DNA from 3 places in the Arthrobacter sp. FW305-BF8 genome. Region 3 is predicted to be linked to each of the others. Evidence: riboswitches for the same ligand, from Rfam matches in the RefSeq annotation. Region 3 holds a riboswitch; each other region holds the start of a gene.

Region 1 (6,761 bases), 330 kb from region 3:
ACCAAGCCGTTCAGCATGGAGGAAGTCCTGCTGCGCCTGCACCGGCTGGTCCAGCGCTCCGGCGTCGCCGCCATGGACTCCGCCGAGCTGGTGGTGGGCGACCTCGTCCTGAACCTCGACACGCGCGAAGTCACCCGCGCCGGCGACGAGCTGCAGCTGACAGCCACCCAGTTCGAGCTGCTGCGCTACCTCATGGAGAACCCCAAGCGCGTGGTCAGCAAGGCCCAGATCCTGGACCGGGTATGGAACTACGATTTTGGCGGCCAGGCCAACATCGTCGAACTGTACATCTCCTACCTGCGCAAGAAGGTGGATGCCGTGCACCCGCCCATGATCCACACGGTCCGCGGCGCGGGCTACGTCATCAAACCGGCAGAGTAGGCCGTGGCAAAACTTTCCGGAGCCGCGCGCACTCAGCGCCGACGCTGGCTAAAGGCGGACACCTGGCACCTCCGCACACGCCTGGTCCTCGTCGCGATGGCTCTCCTCGTGGCCATCTGCGGCGCGATCGGCCTGTTCAGCTACGCCTCGATGGACTCCTATCTGACCCAGCAATTGGACAAGCAGCTCTCGGATGCGGCCCACCGCTCCAGCGACTTCGGCCGTCCGCCGCTCGGCAATCAAGGGACCAGGCCCGATCCATTGGATGCCCGCGGCCAGAGGGTCGGCACGGTCACGGCGCGAATCGAGAACGGCGCCGTCATCAGTGCCGGTCTCATAGCCGCCGACTCCACCCGCGCCTCGCTGTCACCTTCAGACAACCAGGTCCTCCTGGAGCTCCGCCGCAACGGCGTGCCCGTCGAGCGCACACTGTCCTCAGGCACCTACCGCCTGGTCGCCGCGCAGGCGCCGTACGGGGACGTCATCGTCACCGGGCTCCCCCTCGCGGAAAAGCAGAACACCCTGACGTCCCTCGTGTGGACGATTACCATCGTCTCGCTGGGCGGCCTCGTGCTGATCGGCCTGGCCGGGACGGTCCTCATCCGCCGCACCATGAAACCGCTGGAGCAGCTCTCCGAGGTGGCCACCCAGGTCTCGCGCCTGCCGCTGGACGCCGGTGAGGTGGCACTCGCTGTCCGCGTCCCGCCGTCGAACGCCCATCCCGGAACTGAAGTGGGCAGCGTGGGCCACGCCCTGAACCAGATGCTGGACAACGTGTCCAATGCTTTGGAGGCGCGGCAGGAAAGCGAAATGAAGGTGCGGCAATTCGTGGCAGACGCCTCCCATGAGCTCCGGACGCCGCTCACGGCCATCCGCGGCTACACCGAGCTGATGCGCATGACCGAAAAATTCACTCCGGACGGCCAGCGGTCCCTGGCACGCGTGCAGAGCCAGTCAGAACGCATGACCGCCCTGGTGGAGGATCTTCTGCTGCTGGCGCGGCTCGACGACGGGCAGCCGCTCAAGCTCAGCGACGTGGACCTCACACAGCTCGTGATCGAGACCGTCAGCGACGAAAAGGTCATGGCACCGGACCGGGCGTGGCACCTCGACCTTCCCGAAGAACCTGTGTCCGTTCGGGGCGATGCATCGCAGCTGCACCAGGTGCTGGTCAACCTGCTCTCGAATGCCCGCAAGCACACGCCGCCCGGCACCACGGTGACCACCGGCGTGATGCGGTCGGCTGACGGCAGCGCTGTGATTACGGTCACGGACGACGGCGCCGGCATCCCGCCTGAATTCGTGGACAAGGTCTTCGCTCGCTTTGCCCGCGCAGACGCGTCACGTGTGACCCCGGCGCAGGCGCCCCCGGCACCTGCATCCGCAACGGCGACGGGTTCCATTGCCGGTGCCGCTAGCGCCCAAACAACCCTCCGCACCCCCGAATCGCGGGGGGAAGCCGGGGTTCTGTCGGCCGAGGGAACCAGCGGCCTTGGCCTGTCCATCGTGCAGTCCATCGTGGAGGCACACGGCGGGACAGTGGAGGTCACATCCCGGCCTGGCCGGACGGAATTTGCCGTCCGGCTGCCCATGCAAGGCGCCGCGCCGTCGTCGTGATGTCCGTTACCTAAATGTGACTTAATCAGAAGCCTCCTGTACGGTCGATAGAGTGCGGCCGCCACTAGAGCCGCATCTCCGGATTGACGCCCAGCTCTGCCGCTTCCCGGATTCCGCTAGTTCAGGCAGAGGCGGGGGAACCAGAGTCCCGGGCTTTCCGCATCAGCCCTTGGGGTGAAGCCGACACGTGAATTTTCCGTGCGGCCGGATGACCTCATCCGAACCCGACAGCTAACTCCGCAGGTGTTGAGAGGCAATCAACCATGTCTGAATTCAAGGCACAGGCGCGCCCTGATCGCGCCTCCCAGCAGTCCGACCGCAATATTTCCCGTCACCGTGCAGAGCCGGTTCGGCCTGCGACGGCTTGGGGCCGCCTGACCGGAAGCCTTCCGTCCTTCGGGCGCCGGGCAGCCGTCCTTACCACTGCCGCAGCCGTGCTCGTTGGCGTCGGCGCCGCAGGCCAGGCGGCCGACCAGGCTGCGCCTTCCGCCGCCCCAACGGCAGCGGCCACCGCCGACGCCGGGCAGACCCTGAACTTCGACAAGACGCTAATCTCCGCGCTTCCTGCCCCGTCCGCGGCGTCCATCGCTCCGCAGTCCTCGTCCCAGGCTGCCGCCGCCAAGGCCGCCACTGCGAAGGCTGCCGCTGCCAAGGCGGCCGCCGCAAAGACTGCCGCCGCCAACGCAGCGGCTGCCAAGACCGCCGCCGCTGCCAACGCCGCCGCGGTTGCCAAGGCCAACGCTGCCCAGGCGGCCGCTGCCAAGGCTGCCGCCGCGAAGGCTGCCGCCGTTGCCAAGGCGAAGGCCGCTGCGCCTGTTGCCCTGAATGATCCGGCCGGCGCACAGGCCTACGCGGCCACCAAGCTGGGGTCATACGGCTGGGCCGCAGACCAGATGCAGTGCCTGAAACGGCTCTGGACCAAGGAATCGGAATGGCGCACGACGGCCACCAACGCGAGCAGCGGCGCCTACGGCATCGTCCAGTCCCTGCCCGCCGAGAAGATGGCGACCGCCGGGGCGGACTACCGCACCAACTACCGCACCCAGATCAACTGGGGCCTGGACTACATCCAGGAGCGCTACGGCTCCCCGTGCGGTGCGCTGAACTGGCACCTCGCCCACAACTGGTACTGAGAGTTCCCCGGCCAAGCCAGCCGATGACGAGCACTTTTGCACCGCTTTAGGCTGAACGCCTGAGTGCGAAGGGCCCCGGATCCGCAAGGATTCGGGGCCCTTCTGCGTCCCCCCTCTTCCTGCCGCAGGCAAAGTGGTGCACAAATGCAGCGCGGTGCAGCGAACGCGGCAACCACAGCCGATGCTGGCAGCCGGCGAGCGCCGATGTCACGTCCACAGCCCCCGCACAGCTCGGCCCTAAAACCCTCATAACCCTAGCGGCCACTGTTGAGGCATGACCATCACAGACCAGGCCTCCGGAACCCCGCCGCACTCTCCGCTGCGCACCGCGCACCCTCATGCCCGCACCGCGGGGCACGAGCCCGCGCATTCCCTCGGCGGGCACAGCCGGCGGTCGCCCATCGACACCGCCACCGCGGTACCGGTTCTGGACGTGACCATCCCGGTCTACAACGAGGAACGCGACCTGGAGGAGTGCCTGCGCCGGCTCCACGCCTACCTGCGTGGCACGTTCCCGCACTCGTTCCGCATCACCGTCGCGGACAACGCCAGCACCGACGGAACGCTCAAGGCGGCCGAACGGGTGGCCCGGGAACTCCGGGAGGTGACCGTGGTGCACCTTGAGGAAAAGGGCCGCGGCAACGCCCTGCGGAAAGTCTGGTTGGCTTCGCCCTCGCCCGTTCTGGCTTACATGGACGTGGACCTCTCCACCGACCTGGCTGCGCTCGGCCCACTGCTGGCCCCGCTGCTCTCTGGCCACTCGGACCTGGCCATCGGCACGCGGCTGGCCCGCAACTCCCGGGTGGTCCGCGGGCAGAAGCGTGAATTCATCTCCCGCAGCTACAACTTCATGCTGCAGTCCCTGATGGGCGCCCACTTCAGCGATGCGCAGTGCGGCTTCAAGGCCATCCGGGCCGACATCGCCCAGCAGATCCTGCCGCATACCGTGGACACCGCCTGGTTTTTCGACACTGAACTCCTGGTCCTCGCCGAACGGTGCGGCCTCAGGGTCCACGAGGTGCCGGTGGACTGGACCGACGACCCCAGCTCCAGCGTGGACATCGTCCAGACTGCGCTCGCGGATGTCCGCGGCATGGCCCGGCTCAGCAAGGACATGGTGACCGGCCGCATCCCCGTCACCGAACTCCGGGCGGCCCTGGCCCGCGGCCCCCTCCCCGCCGCTTCACGCGGTCAGGAACAGAGCCCGGGCGGCAGCCTGTTCGGCCAGCTGGTCCGGTTCGGCACCATCGGCGTGGCCTCCACTCTGGCCTACCTGGTCCTCTTCTACCTCTGCCGCAACCTGATGGACCCGCAGCTGGCCAATCTGCTGGCCTTGCTCACCACGGCCGTGGCCAACACCGCCGCAAACCGGCGCTTCACGTTCGGCATCGCCGGCAACAGTGATGTTGCCCGCCACCACTTTGAAGGGTTGCTCGTTTTTGGGATCGGGCTCGCCCTCACCGCCGGGGCGCTTGCCCTGGTCCACAGCGGCGCGCTTCCAGGAGGCACGACGCCGGACCGCTGGGTTGAGCTGGTGACCGTCACCGCCGCGAACCTCGCCGCCACCGCCGTGAAGTTCCTGCTGTTCCGGCGGTGGGTCTTCCGACGGCGGCCCGCCCCCACCAACGCTCCCGCAGATTTCGCCGCATCTTCCACCAACGCTCCAGCAGATCCTGCCGCCTCCGAGCCATCCCTCCCGCAGTCATCCGCCCCGACCACAGAAATGACGCACTCATGAGCACCACCGTCACTCCCCCAGATCGGACGACAGATCAGACGATCGACCCGACAACAGATCCATCGGCAAGCACGGCGGACCCCGCGCCGCCCCGTGCCAGCACAGGTTCCAACCCGGAACGAACCCGCCGGACCGGCAGGGCATCCCGGCTGCTCGTAGGAAACCAGCCGCGCTGGATCCGGCCCTCCGCGGCAGCGCTGCTGGCATTCACCGCCGTGCTCTACCTGTGGAACCTCGAAGCCACGGGATACGCCAACTCCTTCTATGCCGCAGCCATCCAGGCTGGTACCAAAGACTGGACAGCGCTGCTGTTCGGCTCCCTCGACGCCGGCAATGCGATCACCGTGGACAAGCCCCCGGCGGCCCTGTGGATTCCCGCCCTCGTAGGCCGGGTCTTTGGTTTTTCGCCCCTGAGCATGCTGGTGCCGCAGGCACTCATGGGGGTGGCGGCCGTCGGGCTCCTTTACCTGACGGTCAAGCGCATCTCCGGACCCGCGACGGGACTGCTCGCCGGCGGCGTGCTGGCGCTGACTCCGGTGGCAGCGCTGATGTTCCGGTTCAACAACCCTGACGCGATGCTCACCTTGTGCCTGGTGCTGGCCGCCTACCTGACCACCCGTGCCATTGAAAAGGCAGGCTGGAAGTGGCTGGCCGCAGCCGGCGCCGTGATCGGCCTGGCGTTCCTGACCAAGATGCTCCAGGGCTTCCTGATCGTTCCCGGCCTCGCACTGGCCTACCTCTGGGCCGCCCCGACGAACCTCGGCAAGCGATTCCTGCACCTCCTCGCCGCTGCAAGCGGCATCCTGCTGGTGGCCGGCAGCTACATCTCCCTGTTCCAGCTGACGCCGGTCACGGGCAGGCCCTACATGGCCGGATCCGAAGCCAACAGCTTCCTGGAACTGACCTTCGGCTACAACGGCCTGGGCCGCATCACCGGCGTCGAAGGCGGCGGTGGCGGCATGCCCGTCGGCGGTGGCGGCGGCATGGGCGGGAATGTCGGTTTCGGCGGTGCCGCCGGGATCGCCCGGATGTTCGGGGCCAGCTTCGGCGGCGAGGTGTCCTGGCTGCTTCCCTCGGCCCTGATCCTGCTGGTTGCGGGCCTGTGGTTCACCCGCCGTGAAGCACGCACATCCCGTACCCGCGCGGCCCTGGTCCTCTGGGGCGGCTGGCTGCTGGTCACCGCCGGCATCCTGAGCTTCATGAGCGGAACTGTCCACCCGTACTACGCCGTTGCGCTGGCCCCGGCGATCGCCACACTGGTGGGCATCGGCTCCGTGGAACTGTGGCGCGGCCGCGCTTACGTGCCGGCACGGATCACGCTGGCCGGCACGGTCCTGGCGTCGTCGGTCTGGTCCGCGGTGCTGCTGGGACGCGACGCCACCTGGCTGCCCTGGATCAGGGTGGCCGTGGTGATCCTCGGCGTGCTGGCCGCTGTCGCACTGCTGCTCCGGCTCGATTCGCTCCGGGCTGTTCCCGCCCGGTTCCGCAAGGCGGCAACGGCTACCGTCGTGGCGGTTTCGCTGCTGGCCGGCGGGCTCGGCAGTACTGCGTGGACCTTCGCCACGACGGCGCAGCCCCATTCCGGATCAATTCCGACGTCGGGTCCCACCGCCTCTGCGATGGGCGCACCGGGCGGGCAGGGCGGACGCGCCGGCTTTGCCGGACCGGGTGGCTCCGGCTCGGGCCTGGCAGACGGCTCGGGGCTGGCAGACGGTTCCGGCACGGCGAACTCCGAACTCACCGCGCTGCTCAAGGCCAGCACCGCCAAATGGTCCGGAATTGTTTCCGGCGCCAGCCAGGCGGCCAGCCTGGAACTCGCCACGGGCACCAGCGTGATTGCCCTGGGCGGCTGGAACGGCGGCGACCCCTACCCCACGCTTGTGCAGTTCCAG
Region 2 (6,761 bases), 890 kb from region 3:
CTGCCAGTGAGGGCTCCAGGTGGAGGAGGGTGGCGATCGCCCAGCCGGCCCCGGGCATGATCACGTAGTGGGCCACGATGCCCAGCACCACGGCCCACGGCCTGCGGGCAACCGCGGTGAAGTCTGGTGGCGTCAGCGTCAGGCCCATGCAGAACATGATGATTCCCAGCAGGTACGGGACCGCCGGGCCAAGGGGCTTGAAGGCGCCGGGAAGCAGGAACCCGGCGATGCCGGCTGCGAGCACCAGAAGGGGAAAGACGGTCACCGCGACGCGCGCAATTTTCGCTTCCGCAGCGAGGGCCGGGTTCAGGGGGGCAGCGCCGGCCTCCGTGGCCGAGGGAGCGGTTTTGGGGTCTTTTGTTGCCTCAAGCATTCAATAATGCTGGCACCGGACCGCCGTGACGGCCAATTCATGACTGATGTCAGACAAATGTGTCGTACTGGCAAAATTCTCTGCCGCACAGCGCGACCCCGGGCGCTCCCGGTGCGATACTGGATTGCACTGGATCGGATTCAAGGGGACGGAATGATCCTAGACACGGCAACACTGCGGATTGCCTTCGCGGCGATGGCCCTGGTTCTGGCGCTGCTGTTCTACTTTTCCACCTTCCGCAGCACCCGCTCGCCCTACAGTGCCTGGTGGTGCGCGGCCCTGCTCCTGTTCCTTTCCGGCTCGGCGGCCTTCCTCCTGAACGGCACGGCGCAGCAGGTCTGGGCCAATCCGCTGGGCGACTTCCTGCTGGTGTCCGGCGCGGCAGGGGTCTGGGCCGGCGCGCGTTCCCTCCGGAACCTGAAGCACAACATCTGGCTGTCCGTCGCGCTGCCGGTCATCACCGCCGCCGCCGCCGCGGTCGACAATCCGGGATCCAATACGTGGGCCGGTGGTGCTGTCTTCCTCGCGTCCATGGCTGTGCTGATTGGCTTGGCCTCGCATGAACTGTGGCGGCTGGAACCGGGGTACTCCCGGGTCAGGATCCCCATGGCCATCGCGGCAGGCGGAGTGGCATTCTTCTATTTTTGCCGCCTGGTGGTGTTCCTCATCGAAGGGCCAAGCGGTCCCGTCTTTGCAACCTACTTCGGGTCCGCGGTGACCACGATGGTCACGATGGTGCTGCTGGTGGTGGTTTCCTTCAGCATGGCGGGGCTGAGCACCGAGCAGCAGACCCGGGCGCTGCGCACGGTCGCCACCCAGGACGGGCTGACGGGCCTCCTGAACCGCGGTGCCTTCGTGGAGGCGGCGGCCGAGGAGCTGGAACGCAGCAAGGCTGCAAACAGCGGCGGGTCGCTGATCCTGGCAGACCTCGATCACTTCAAGTCAGTCAACGACACCTTCGGCCACGCGGCGGGCGACCTTGCACTGCGGGCCTTTGCCCAGGCGTGCAGCGCATCGGTCCGGTCTACGGACCTTGCCGGGCGGTACGGCGGCGAGGAGTTCATCCTCCTGCTTCCTGGCGCAGGCCCCAAGAGCGCTGAAATCATTGCGAGGGAAATCAGCAGGAGGCTGGCAGAGCAGCACATCCCCGAACTGCTGCGGATGCCGACCGTCAGTTACGGCATTTCCACCTACAACGCGGCAACCGCCGACCTCGACGAGGTCATCGCGGCTGCCGACGTCGCTCTCTATGAAGCCAAGTCACAGGGGCGGAACCGCACGGTCAGGGGCTGAGCCGGCACCGGATCCGGAATGCATGGGGGACAATCCGGACCCGGCGATCCTGACTCGCAGCCGGAGCCTGCGGTCTTTCATCAGGCATAGACAGTGTGTTCCCTACTCCTTGTAGAAAGGTGGGAGCACCTTGGGGGGTGGCCGTGTTCCGCCGCCCCCAAGGCAGCGGAACACGGCGGTTTCTCAGCTCTGCTAGCCCGCGCGCACGAACGTGACGGGACCGGTGGCCGTGAGCCAGGACAGCGGGTGGGCCATGGTGGCGTTGATACCGTTCATGCCGCCGCTGATGACCTTGCCGCCGCCCGCGTAGATGGCCACGTGGCCGGACTGCACAATCATGTCGCCGGGCTGCGGGGTGGAGACGACCCGGCCGTGGCTCAGGAACTGCATCGGCGCGAGGTCACCCACACGGATGCCGGCGGCGCCGAGGGCCTTCTCTACCATGGCGGTGCAGTCCTGCGTGATGCCGATCTGCGCGTAAGCGGAGGCCAGCATGGTGGCGTTGACGCCTGCGGCGGCCTTGACGGGGGCCTTGGCCGCGGGAGCCGCAGCCTGGACGGTGACCTTCGGTGCGGGCGCAGGTGCGGCCGGCGCGGTTGCAACCTTGGCTGGCGCAGCGGCCGGGGCTGCCGTGACGGGGGCGACAGGCGCCGCAGCCTTCTTCACAACCGGCTTTTCGACGACGGGCGCTGCCACTACCGGAGCGGGAGCCGACTTAACCGCGGGGCGCTCAAAAGCAATCTTGACGCTGGAGGCGGCGGTGAGGGGAGCCTGGAACTGTCCAGCCGTCGCGGGGGCGGCGGCGGGAGCCTTGGCCTGCTGGGCCGGAGCGTTGGCCGCGTTGGCTGCGACGCTGCCGGTGAAGGCCAGGCCGGATGCTGCAAGGATGACCGCAGCACGGCGGCCAGAAATAAAGCGGAACGACATGAAGAAGCCTCTCCCGATGCCTGCGAGGTGAGCTGTCGGATTCGGATGGGAGGCACCCGGCCGCGGTCCTGAGCGTGGTCAGGAACTGTGCGGCTTCACCCCAAGGCCCACTTCAAGCGGGCCGAAAAGTGGTTTCCCCGTCTCTGCCGGACATGGGTATTCGAATGGTTCCTCGGGCTGCGGCAGAGTTAGGCAATCAGCGCGGGAGTGCCTCGTCGGTGAAGGAGGCACGTTTTCCACCGTACGGGAGGCTTTTCCGAATGTCACATTAAGGTAACGGGGCCGTGTCGCTTCCCGCCATGCTGATCCGCGTCAAGTAAAGGGAATGGGCGCCATGAAGTGATAATGCTCACTCTGCGGCGTTAAGCTTCCCCGCCAGACGTTCCCGCATCTGGATGCTGGCTGAATTGAGGCCGATGAGTTCCACCTCCCGGCCATGCCTGCGGTACTTCTCCGTGACCGCGTCCAGCACGGCGATAGTGGAGGCATCCCAAAGGTGTGAGGCGTGCAGATCGATGACCACTTTGTCGATGTCAGGTTCGGCGTCGCGGGCGTAGTTGAACTGCGTGTAAAGGTCGTTGGAGGAGGCGAAGAACAGTTCGCCGTCCACCGTGTAGGTGGCTGCAGTCCGGCCGTTGAGCTCCACTTCTGTCCGCTCCACGGTGGCGAAATGGGCCACCCGGCGGGCGAACATCGCCATCGCCGCTAGCACCCCGACGCCGACGCCGATCGCCAGGTTGTGAGTGACCACCACCGTGCCCACCGTGATGAGCATGACGGCGGTTTCCGACTTGGGCATCCGCTTCAGGGTGGCGGGCGCAACCGAGTGCCATTCGAAAGTGATGGCGGAGATGAAGATCATCACGGCTACGAGGGCGGCCATGGGGATGAGGCCCACGATGTCGCCCAAGGTGACTACCAGCACCAGCAGGAAGACACCGGCGAGGAACGTGGACACCCGGCTCCGTGCGCCGGAGCCCTTGACATTGATCATGGTCTGCCCGATCACGGCGCAGCCGCCCATGCCGCCCAGGAACCCGGTGATGATATTGGCCACGCCCTGGCCCCAGGATTCGCGGGTCTTGTTGGAGTGCGTGTCGGTGATATCGTCCACCAGCTTGGAAGTCAGCAGGGATTCCAGCAGCCCTACGAGCGCCATGGACAGCGAGAACGGGGCGATGGTCTGGAAGGTTTCCCACGTCAGAGGCACCTGGGGGATGAACAGCGTGGGCAGGCTTTCCGGGAGCCGGCCCTTGTCCTGGACAGTGGGGACGTCGATGCCGGCGAGCACGGCGAGGACCGTCAGGAGGACGATGGCCACCAAAGGTGACGGCACCGCCGTCGTAATCCGGCGGAAGCCAATCACGATCAGCAGGCCCGCGGCGACCAGCGGATACACCGCCCAGGGAACCCCGATCAGTTCCGGCAGTTGGGCCATGAACACGAGGATGGCCAGCGCGTTCACGAAGCCCACCATCACCGAGCGAGGGATGAAGCGCATGAGCCGGGTGACGCCCAGGACGGCGAGCAGGATCTGGAAGATCCCGGCGAGGATCACCGCGGCGATCAGGTGGTCCAGCCCATGGCTGCGCATCAGCGGCGCGATTACCAGCGCGACGGCGCCTGTCGCGGCCGAGATCATGGCGGGCCGGCCGCCAACGAAGGAGATGGTCACCGCCATGGTGAAGGAGGCGAACAGTCCGATCCGGGGGTCCACTCCGGCGATCACGGAAAATGCGATGGCTTCCGGAATGAGGGCGAGGGCCACCACCAGTCCGGCGAGGGCCTCGGTCTTGAGGCGCCGCGGGGAACGGAGCGTGGCCCGGACGGACTGGAGCTGTTCGGGCTTCATGAAAACTCTATTTCTTCGTCTGGCGATAGCGCTCGATCTGCTTCAGCCGCCGCAGGAGGCTGTCGCGCCGCGGGTGGGGGACGGCGTCGGGCGCCTCGGCGGTGAGGTCGATGTGTTTGGTGCCGTACTGCCACAGCAGGAGGTCATCCAGCAGGCGGTCCGGGCCGGGGGAGTAGCGGTGGTCCAGGGCCCTGCGGACCTCGGTGATCCGGTTGGCGCTGAGCAGCCCGGCAAGCTGGACGGTCTGCTTGAGTCCGTGGGCCGCCAAGAGTTCGGCTGCCCATCCCCAGTCGTCATCCACTTTACGGTCAACGTGCGGGAGCAGGGTACGCCACACGTCGCGGATGCGGTTGGGGGTGAGCTGCGCCGCGCCCTCTCCGTCCAGGTCCCAGTAGCTGCGGACCTCCTCGTAGCGTTCGTGCAGGTCGGCGAAGGCCGTCTCCACCGTCTCCAGCATGGCGGCGGTGGCGGTGAACTGGCGGTCGAAGTGCGGCGTCCACGCCCGCGGGTCCTCGGCCTTGAACCGGATGTCGTGCTCGATCTCGCTCCAAGCATGCGCGAACACCGTGCGGATCTGGCATTCGAAGAAGTAGCTGCCGTTCGGCGGGACGTCGGCGTTGAAGCCCTGCTGGTAGTTCTTCACGACATCGTTCTGGATGGTGCGCAGGATCAGGTGCCGGCTGGAGTAGCCGTAGGTTCCGGACTCGATCGAGCCGATGTCCTTTTCCCTGTCGCCGCGGCAGTCGAAGAGGTGCCGCTGGCGCTTTATCAGGTTGGCCACCAGTGCGTTCTCCGCCGGCAGCTTGGTGATGACGCGCACGCCCACCATGTCGTTGAGGGTGCGGAATGGGTCCGGGAACTTCAGCAGCCGCTGCCCGCCCTCTTCCAGCGGTTCCTCGGTCCGGGAGATCTTTTCCCGGAAGGAGTCCACCGACTTGGTCCGGCCGGTCACGAACAGCGGTGTGACCTCGGTGTCCTTGAGCATGGTCCGCAGTATCTGCAGGACTTCCCGGGTGACAAGCTTCAGGGCAGGCCGGACGCGCTCGTAGAGCTCCACGTTTTCCTGCACGGAGTCGCGCTGAGTGACGTCCAGGCGATCCCAGTTGCTTGCCATGGATCCAAACTATCAAGGCGATGCGACAGCAGCCGGGTGACACCCTCGCCACTGCAGCCCCTTCTGCCCCACGGGAGCGGCGTCCATGTAGGCTCGGGGCATGGCTGTTGTGCGCCGCTGTGCCCTGCAACCCCGGACCCCGGGCGCGCGGGAGGCGGCAAGGAGGGGCCGGCGCCCCGTTCGGAGGATCCTAGGAGGATGCAGTGAAGCGGCAGAAGTACCACTACGGTGACCACCCCAGCCAGTGGGGCGAGCTCTTCCTGCCGGAAACACCCGCCTCGCGCAACGGCAAGCAGCCATCCACGCGAGGCATCGTTGTGGTGATCCACGGCGGCTACTGGCGCTCACAGTACGGCGCTGAACTGGGCGAACCGCTGGCGAAAGACCTCGCGGCGCACGGCCTCGTGGCCTGGAACCTGGAGTACCGCCGGGCCGGCAACGGCGGCGGGTGGCCGCGGACGTTCGAGGATGTCCTCGCCGGGATCGACAAGCTCCGTGAGGTGGCCGGTGAGCACGACCTCGACCTGAACCGCGTGGTGGCGCTGGGGCACTCCGCCGGCGGGCACCTGGCCGTCTGGGCGGCGGGCCGGGACCGGCTTGCGGGACTCGGCGCGGCCGACGCCGACCGGCAGGTCGACCGGAACCTCAACGGTGAGGCCGTCCACCTGGCTGGCGTGGTCAGCCAGTCCGGGCTGCTCAACCTCGCGCAGGCGGAGTGGCTCGACCTCAGCAACGGCGCCGTCAGCAACTTACTGGGCGGCTCCGCCGAAAGGTACCCCAAGCGCCACAAGTACGCGGACCCGATGAGCGCCGTGCCGCTCTCCATCCCGGTGTACGCGGTCCACGGGCTTGACGATGACACCGTGCCAGTGAGCCAGTCCGAGGCCTACGCCACCGCCGCCCGCGCAGCCGGGGCGCCGGTCCAGGTGGTTAAGGTCCCGGGCGACCACTTCTCGCTCATCGACCCGAAGGCGCCGTCCTACCGCAAGTGCCGCGAGCTGGTGCAGGAGCTGCTGCAGCTGTAGGCGCTCCGGCGTTAGCGGGGGAACTCCTCCGACGCCCGTTCGTTGCATTGACGTGGGCGCAGGGGGTGCATGCGCTCCGGCGGTAAGTATGCTTATCATCTACCGCAAAAGCCCGCAGGCGTCACAACGGAGGAATATTGCACATGGCCCGCAACGCGCCACGCCTTTCTCGCGTGG
Region 3 (6,761 bases):
ACGCCAGACCGCGCATCATGCCCGGGCCGGTGTGCTGCGCGGGCGAGGCCATGCCGTAGAGGAGGCGGAAGGGCATCAGCCGCGTGCGGCCGGGGTGGGGCTCGAGCATGGTGCCGGAGGGGACTTCCCGGACCGGCGGCAGCTGGCCATGTCCGAGGGCGGCCAGGAGCGGCGCGCCCACCGTGGACAACGCCATCATGGCCGCCAGCGGGTTTCCCGGCAGCCCCAGCACGAAGCGCCCGTCCGGAAGTTCTGCGAGGACGGCGGGGTGTCCGGGCCGCATTGCCACCCCGTCAATGATCAGCCGTCCGCCCAGTTCAGCCACGGCACGCCTGAAGTGGTCGGTGCCGGACTGGCCCGTCCCGCCGGTGGTGATGACGACGTCGGCCGGCAGGTTCAGTGCCTCAGCGAGGCCTGAATCCTCCAGGCCCTCCAGCCATTCCGTGTAGCTGTCCCCGATGCGGACCTGTTCACGGCACAGGCCGCCGAGCATCTCCACCACTGTGGCCAGCTGTGGCCCGAACGTGTCGCGCACCCGCCCGGGCTCGGGCAGTCCCTGTTCCACCACTTCGGAGCCCGTCAGCACCAGCTTGACGACAGGCTTGCCGAGCACTTCCACCTCGTCGTACCCGGCCAGGGCGGCGAGGGCCACATGGGCGGGATTCAGCACGACGCCGGCCCTGACCAGCACGTCCCCGGCGGTTGCCTCTTCTGCGGCCTTCCGGATGTGCTGGCCGTTCCTCGGTTCGCCGGGCCGGGCGGCGCCCCCCAGCGTCAGGACAGGCAGGCCGTCGTCGTCCGTGGACATCGCACCGCTCTCGGTGCGCAGCACCGCCTTGGCGCCCGGGGGAATCAGTCCGCCCGTCACAATCACGCTCGCCTGGTGCGGTGCCAGACGCTGCCCCGGCTCGTCCAGGATCCACGGACCGGATCCGTTAACGGCCCAGCCGTCCATGGCCGACGATGCATAGTGCGGCATGTCGTGCTGGGCGGTGATGTCCGCGGCCAGAGTCCGGCCCACGGCGTCACGCAAGGGCACGGGTGCCCCAGGTATGGGAGCAGCACAGTCGAAGGCGGCCTGCCGGGCCTCCTCCCAGGTGTGCGCCAGGTGCTTCGCCGGCGCGTCCGGCTCCCCCTGAGCCCCCGTCTCCCCCTGCGCGTCCGTGTCCCCCGCACCGGGTTCGGCGTCGGCGCCGGCTTCGGTGTCGGACACAGGCCCGGCTTCGGAGGCGGCGGCAGGTGCGTCGTCGTCAGCGGGTGCATCCCCGGTGGAGGTTGCGTCCTCCGTGGAGTATGCATCGGTAGAGCGGTGCCCGGGCGCGGCTGTCATTCCCCCGAAGTCCCGGTGGGCGCCGAAGTTGCGGCCGTGCCTGCGGCCGGGGTACCCGCAGCAGCCTGCGCCTCATCGGCCGCGTACGCCTTGGCAACGGAACGGGCCACGTCCATCGCGCCCTGCATGGCGGCAACGTCCGGGGCCTGGCCCGCAGCGCATTTGAGGCCGGTGGCCAGCCCTGCTATGAAGGTGGTCAGCGGGGCGGCGGGACGCACCACGGAGTGCGCAGCTACTCCCGCAACGGATAGCACCTCGTTGATGTCCACGTCCACATCCTCGAGCTCGAAGGCCCGCAGCAGCAGACGGCACCACTCCTCCAGCGTTTCGTCCTGGCTTTTCATGCCTGCCTCCAAATTCACGGCGGTCCGGAATGCGGGTCATTGCTCCCGGACAGCTACTCCCAACGCGGCCGCATCGTCCCAGGTGTCCACATCGTCGGTGGAGCCGGCAGGGACAACCACAGCCTGCACGTCAAGACTAGCAAGGAGGGCGAAGACTGAGCCGTGCACCAGGGTATTGCGCGCCGCGGCAGCCTGCACGGCGCGTTCTAGCGCAGCTGTGCCATAAAAACCCGCGAGCGGCTGCAGCCGCCCGTCGGGGGATGCGGCCATGACGCCGTCAGCGCCCGCGCCGGGGAGAGCGTCCCGGAGGGCGCGGACAGCATCGCCCACGCGTGGCATGTCGCACGCGAGAACCAGGACCATGCCCGCGGGGTCTGCACCCTGCAGGGCGGCCAGGCCGGCGGCGATTGCCGCCGCAGGACCTGCAAAAGGCGGATCCTCGCGCGAAGTGAGGACCTCAGCGGGAAGGCCCGCCGCCGCAGGTCCCACCACAACAGTGTGCCGGGCACCCCCGGCAGCCGCGAGGGAGCGCTCAAGGAGCGTGGCGCCGTCGTACATCAGGGCAGACTTGGGTGAGCCGCCCAGTCGCGAGGAGCGGCCGCCGGCCAGGATTATTGCGTCAAAGTCCACCCACCCAGCGTAAGCCTGGAAGGCTCAAACCAGAGTCAGGCTGCTCTTTCCGGAAGCAGGAACGGATCCCACGCCGGCGTGGGCTTTTCCAGCTCCTTGATCTGCCACATGGTGCCCACCGGCGGCGCCGGATCAAACCGGAGCTTCCAGCCCATTTCGCTGGGCGTGTGGTCACCCTTGACGTTGTTGCAGCGAAGGCAGGCTGCGACGAGGTTCTCCCAAGAGTCTGCACCGCCCCGCGATTTCGGCTGGACATGGTCTATGGTGTGGGCTGCCTTGCCGCAGTAGGCGCACCGGTGGCCGTCGCGGCGAAGCACACCGCGCCTGCTCACCGCGGTGATCATGTTGTACCGGGGGCGGATGTAGCGGTTGAGGAGAATCACGGACGGACGGCCCATGATGTCCTGCGGCCCGACGACAGGATCGTCGCCTTCGGCCACCACGCTTGCTTTTCCGGTGAGCACAAGGACCAGCGCCCGGCGGAATGTCACTACCGCCAGCGGTTCATATCCAGCATTCAGAACGAGAGTGCGCATGCACATACCTCTTCACGGCCGCACCCGGCAGAGGCGCGAGGGCCGGCTGCCCTCTGCATGTCCGGGCTATGGATCGACACCATAAGAGTAAACACTCACTAGGCAGATGAGCGAATCGAACACAAGCATCGCCATGGCGTGTCGCCGAAAATTCATGCGGGTGCAAGGCAAAAAAGGACCCCCGCCGTGCTGGCGGGGGTCCTTCCGTAACGCTTGGGGGTCTTAGCCGCCGACGCGGATGAAGACCGGGCCGGAGCCGACGTTCACGCTGAACAGTGCGGTGGTTCCGCCGTTCCAGCCGCCGTGGACGGCCTGGCCGTTGCCGACGTACACAGCGATGTGGGCCAGGCCCATGCCGCCGTTCTGGTAGTAGGCGAGGTCGCCCGGCTGAGCCTCAGCAGCGCTCACGGTGCGGCCGAGGGACAGGTAGCCTGCCGGCCAGCCGTGGTAGTGGACGCCCACAGCTGCGAGTGCGTTGGTGGCCAGGGCGGTGCAGTCCTGGGAGACGCCCAGCTGTGCGTAGGCGGCAGCGGCGATTGCAGCGCCCTTGCCGCTGGCGGCGGTGGTCTTCGGAGCTGCCGGGGCAGCAGTTGCAACGGCTGCCGTGGCCTGGACTGCGGGTGCGGCTTCAGCAACCGGAGCAGCCTCAACAGCGGGGGCCGCTTCCTGGACCTTGACGACGGGCTTGGGGGCCTCGACGACGGGAGCCGGGGCGGTGGAGACAGCGGGCTTCTCGTAGGAGATCGCGATGCTGGACGCAGCGGAAATCGTGGCCGGCGCAGCGGACTGGACCTCCAGCGTGGAGGCCGGAGCGGATTCGCGCTGAACGTTGGTCTCAGCAGCGTTGGCGGCGATGCCGCTGGTCAGGACGAGACCGGAAGCAGCAGCGATAACTGCGGCCTGGCGGCCCACACCACCGGCGTTGTCGCCGACGGCCTTGGCAATGACAGCCAGCGAGTTGGTCTTGGTGACCTCGGCGCGGTGGCGTGCAATGGTCGCACGTGTAGTCATTAAGATTTCTCTCTTTCGTGTTCCACGGACCGCGGTAGCAGGACGTGGGTTATCGACGCGCCGGCATCTTGGGGGTAAGCCGGCCCGTCTCGAATCGGATTTTTAGCGAAGGGTGAAGAAGGAGGACGTGCCCGTGGCGGACACCGCGTGCAGGAGCGTTCCGTCCGAGGGGTTCAGCGCGCTGATCATCATGCCGTTGCCGACGTAGATGCCCACGTGGGCGCCGCCGTTCTGCATGACCAGGTCGCCGGGAGCAGGCGTGGAGGTGGGCTTCATGGCAGTCCACGCGTTGACGCGGGGAATGCTGATGCCTGCCTGAGCGTAAACCCACTGGGTGAAGCCGGAGCAGTCCCAGCCGCTGGGGGTGGTGCCGCCCCAGACGTAGGGGTTACCGATGCCGGTGTACGCGATTGCAGCCAGTCCGGACGCTGCGGCTGAGGCCGCACCATCGGTGGACTTGGCGGTGACGGCCTGGGCCGCACCGGCACTCTCGTCGCTGGCCTGGCCTGCATCGCCCGCCTGGCCCTCATCGCTCGACTGCGGAGCAATGATTTCGGCGACCGGGGCAGCCACCGTGGTGACTTCAGGACGCTCGAAAGAGACAGTGGCGGTGGGCGCGGCGGTCACAGCAAGCTGCGCGGCCTGGGATCCGGTCTCCGAGGAGGCGGAAACACCAATGTTGGCGTCGGCTGCGTTGGCAGGCATGCCAACGCTCAGGATGAGACCTGAAGCAGCTGCGATAACAGCTGCCTGGCGACCTACTGTGCCGGCATTGGCGCTAACCGCCTTGGACACGGAGTCCAATGGGTTCATACGAACCGTTTGCGCGCGGTGGCGCGCGGCATTGTGGCGTGAAGACACGAAGGTAGCCTCTCCCAATGCCTGCGAGGTGAGCTGTCGGATTCGGATGGGAGTGCACCCGGCCACTCGGCTTCCTGGGAAGCTTTTGCGACTTAACCCCAAGGCCTTCTTGCGAAGACCAAAATTGGTTCCCCCGCCCCTGCCAGACGATGTAATGCGAACGGACCTTGAGCGGTGGCAGAGCTAGGCAATCCACTCAAGAGCGTCAACTTCGGAAAAGTTGACGCGGTTTAGACGGTACAGCAGTTTGGAGCTAATGTCACATTCAGGTCACGGCATGTCACAGGAATGAGAGTGCTCACTCGGCTTGGCTTAGAGCCAGCCGGTGGGATCAACGACTTCACCGTTGACCATCACCTCGAAGTGGAGGTGGCAGCCGGTGGAGGCGCCGGTGGTCCCGCTCAGGGCAATCGCCTCACCGCGGGTGACCTTCTGGCCAACCTCGACGCTGGAGGACGACAGGTGGTTGTACGTGGTCTCCAAGCCGTTGCCGTGGTCGATGACCACGCGGTTGCCTCCCCCGTATGGGTGCCACCCGGCGAACGTGACCTTGCCGCTGGCCGCAGCAAGCACTTGCGTGCCGCATTGGGCGGCGAAGTCCTGGCCGCGGTGGAACTCACCGGCGCCGCCGGTGATCGGGCTAACCCGGTAGCCGAACGGCGAAGACTTCACGAGCGTGGTCAGCGGCCCGCCCAAGGTGCCCACCGAGGCCGCACGGCTGATGCTGCCGGCAGACTGGGCACTCAGGAGCTGCTTGAGCTTTCCGTCCGGGTCACCGGTGGTGGAGACGGACGTACGGCTGAAGTCGATCTTCGCTGCCGCTTCCGCCGAGACCTTCGGCTGGGCCGGTGAGGCGGCGGACGCGGACGCTCCTCCCTGATGCTCGTCGGCAGCCAGGACGGGGCTGGTGGCGGGGACGGTAACAGTCAGCAGCAGGCCGGTAGCAGCAAGGGCCACTCCAGCCTTTTGCCCAACACCACTGGCCGAAGCGAAATCCGTAACCTGCCGGAACGGACCCCGGCGGCGGCGCGCCTCGCGCTGAGCGTCCCGGGGACGGTCCGCGGCAATGGCCTCCGCAGGGCGCGGCTCAGGAGCGGGACCGGACGCGCGGCGGCGGCCCCGGGCATTCTGCATGGACAAGTACTGCTTCCTCTCTGGATAGCCTGCGAAGTTAGCTGTCGGATTCGGGTCAGAGAGTTCGGACCCGGCCCGCCATAACAAGCCATTCCGGCACAGGGGTATCCCGGGAGGATTCCTTCTGCGGAAGAGACTTGCTGCTGCGGACTTCACCCCAAGGCTGTAGAAACAGCCGGTTGTGGTTCCCCCGCCCCTGCCAGTGGGTGACTCGTGCTACTGATCTGCTGGCAAGGTTCGGCTCCAGATCAGGTAACGCTTTTGCATCGGCGTTGCTGTTTAACTATAGGCGATTAAGAGGCGCAGTAATAATTCCGTTATATTCGCTGTGCAAAAGTGGTAGGTCATCCTGCCTGCAGATGTCAGACAGGACGCCGGCGTCAGGCGGAGCTGCGCTTTCGGCGCTAACCGACCCGCACGAACACGTGCGCCGCGACTTCCGGCGGCAGCTCGAGGGCGCCCTCGAACCCGGGTACGCGGACAGAAATGTACTCCCCCACACGTTCGAGCGAGACGGCAGCGCCCGGCCGGATCCCGCCTTCATCCAGCTGGACCAGCAGCTCCGGCTCCACCTGGATGGGTTCTGCCAGGCGGCTGACGGTGACCTTGGATTCCGGACCGTAGCCGGCCATGGCATCGAGCAGGTTCACCACGCCGTCGGAGAACGAGCGGGCGGGCTGGCCCCCGAGCGCCGCCAGGCCGGGGATGGGGTTGCCGTACGGCGACTCGGTGGGATGGTCGAGCATTTCGTAGATCCTGCGCTCCACCCGTTCACTCATGACGTGCTCCCACCGGCAGGCCTCGTCATGAACGTAGGCCCAGTCAAGGCCGATGACGTCGGCGAGGAGGCGCTCGGCGAGCCGGTGCTTGCGCATCACCTCGGTGGCGCGCTTCCGGCCCACTTCGGTCAGTTCG

The links. Region 3 has a riboswitch for cyclic di-AMP ahead of LFT45_RS05105 (C40 family peptidase). Riboswitches for the same ligand answer to the same signal wherever they lie in the genome.
Region 1: it holds a riboswitch for cyclic di-AMP, as region 3 does, so the genes downstream of both, LFT45_RS03725 (hypothetical protein) here and LFT45_RS05105 (C40 family peptidase) in region 3, are expected to answer to the same signal.
Region 2: it holds a riboswitch for cyclic di-AMP, as region 3 does, so the genes downstream of both, LFT45_RS01145 (NlpC/P60 family protein) here and LFT45_RS05105 (C40 family peptidase) in region 3, are expected to answer to the same signal.

Annotation. Positions count from the first base shown of each region.
Region 1 is NZ_CP084561.1:804,582-811,342, reverse strand. Features, by position in the region: gene LFT45_RS03735 (response regulator transcription factor) at 1-381, shown strand, start outside; gene LFT45_RS03730 (HAMP domain-containing sensor histidine kinase) at 385-1,998, shown strand; cyclic di-AMP (ydaO/yuaA leader) riboswitch at 2,103-2,258, shown strand; gene LFT45_RS03725 (hypothetical protein) at 2,262-3,131, shown strand; gene LFT45_RS03720 (glycosyltransferase) at 3,406-4,869, shown strand; gene LFT45_RS23240 (ArnT family glycosyltransferase) at 4,866-6,761, shown strand, end outside.
Region 2 is NZ_CP084561.1:253,573-260,333, forward strand. Features, by position in the region: gene LFT45_RS01135 (bile acid:sodium symporter family protein) at 1-373, opposite strand, end outside; gene LFT45_RS01140 (GGDEF domain-containing protein) at 527-1,666, shown strand; gene LFT45_RS01145 (NlpC/P60 family protein) at 1,859-2,593, opposite strand; cyclic di-AMP (ydaO/yuaA leader) riboswitch at 2,597-2,762, opposite strand; gene LFT45_RS01150 (SulP family inorganic anion transporter) at 2,943-4,445, opposite strand; gene LFT45_RS01155 (GTP pyrophosphokinase) at 4,453-5,559, opposite strand; gene LFT45_RS01160 (alpha/beta hydrolase) at 5,763-6,584, shown strand.
Region 3 is NZ_CP084561.1:1,139,280-1,146,040, reverse strand. Features, by position in the region: gene LFT45_RS05130 (molybdopterin molybdotransferase MoeA) at 1-1,330, opposite strand, end outside; gene LFT45_RS05125 (DUF6457 domain-containing protein) at 1,327-1,674, opposite strand; gene mobA (molybdenum cofactor guanylyltransferase) at 1,711-2,304, opposite strand; gene LFT45_RS05115 (HNH endonuclease) at 2,340-2,840, opposite strand; gene LFT45_RS05110 (NlpC/P60 family protein) at 3,063-3,851, opposite strand; gene LFT45_RS05105 (C40 family peptidase) at 3,954-4,646, opposite strand; cyclic di-AMP (ydaO/yuaA leader) riboswitch at 4,717-4,888, opposite strand; gene LFT45_RS05100 (M23 family metallopeptidase) at 5,025-5,846, opposite strand; cyclic di-AMP (ydaO/yuaA leader) riboswitch at 5,858-6,099, opposite strand; gene LFT45_RS05095 (metal-dependent transcriptional regulator) at 6,251-6,761, opposite strand, start outside.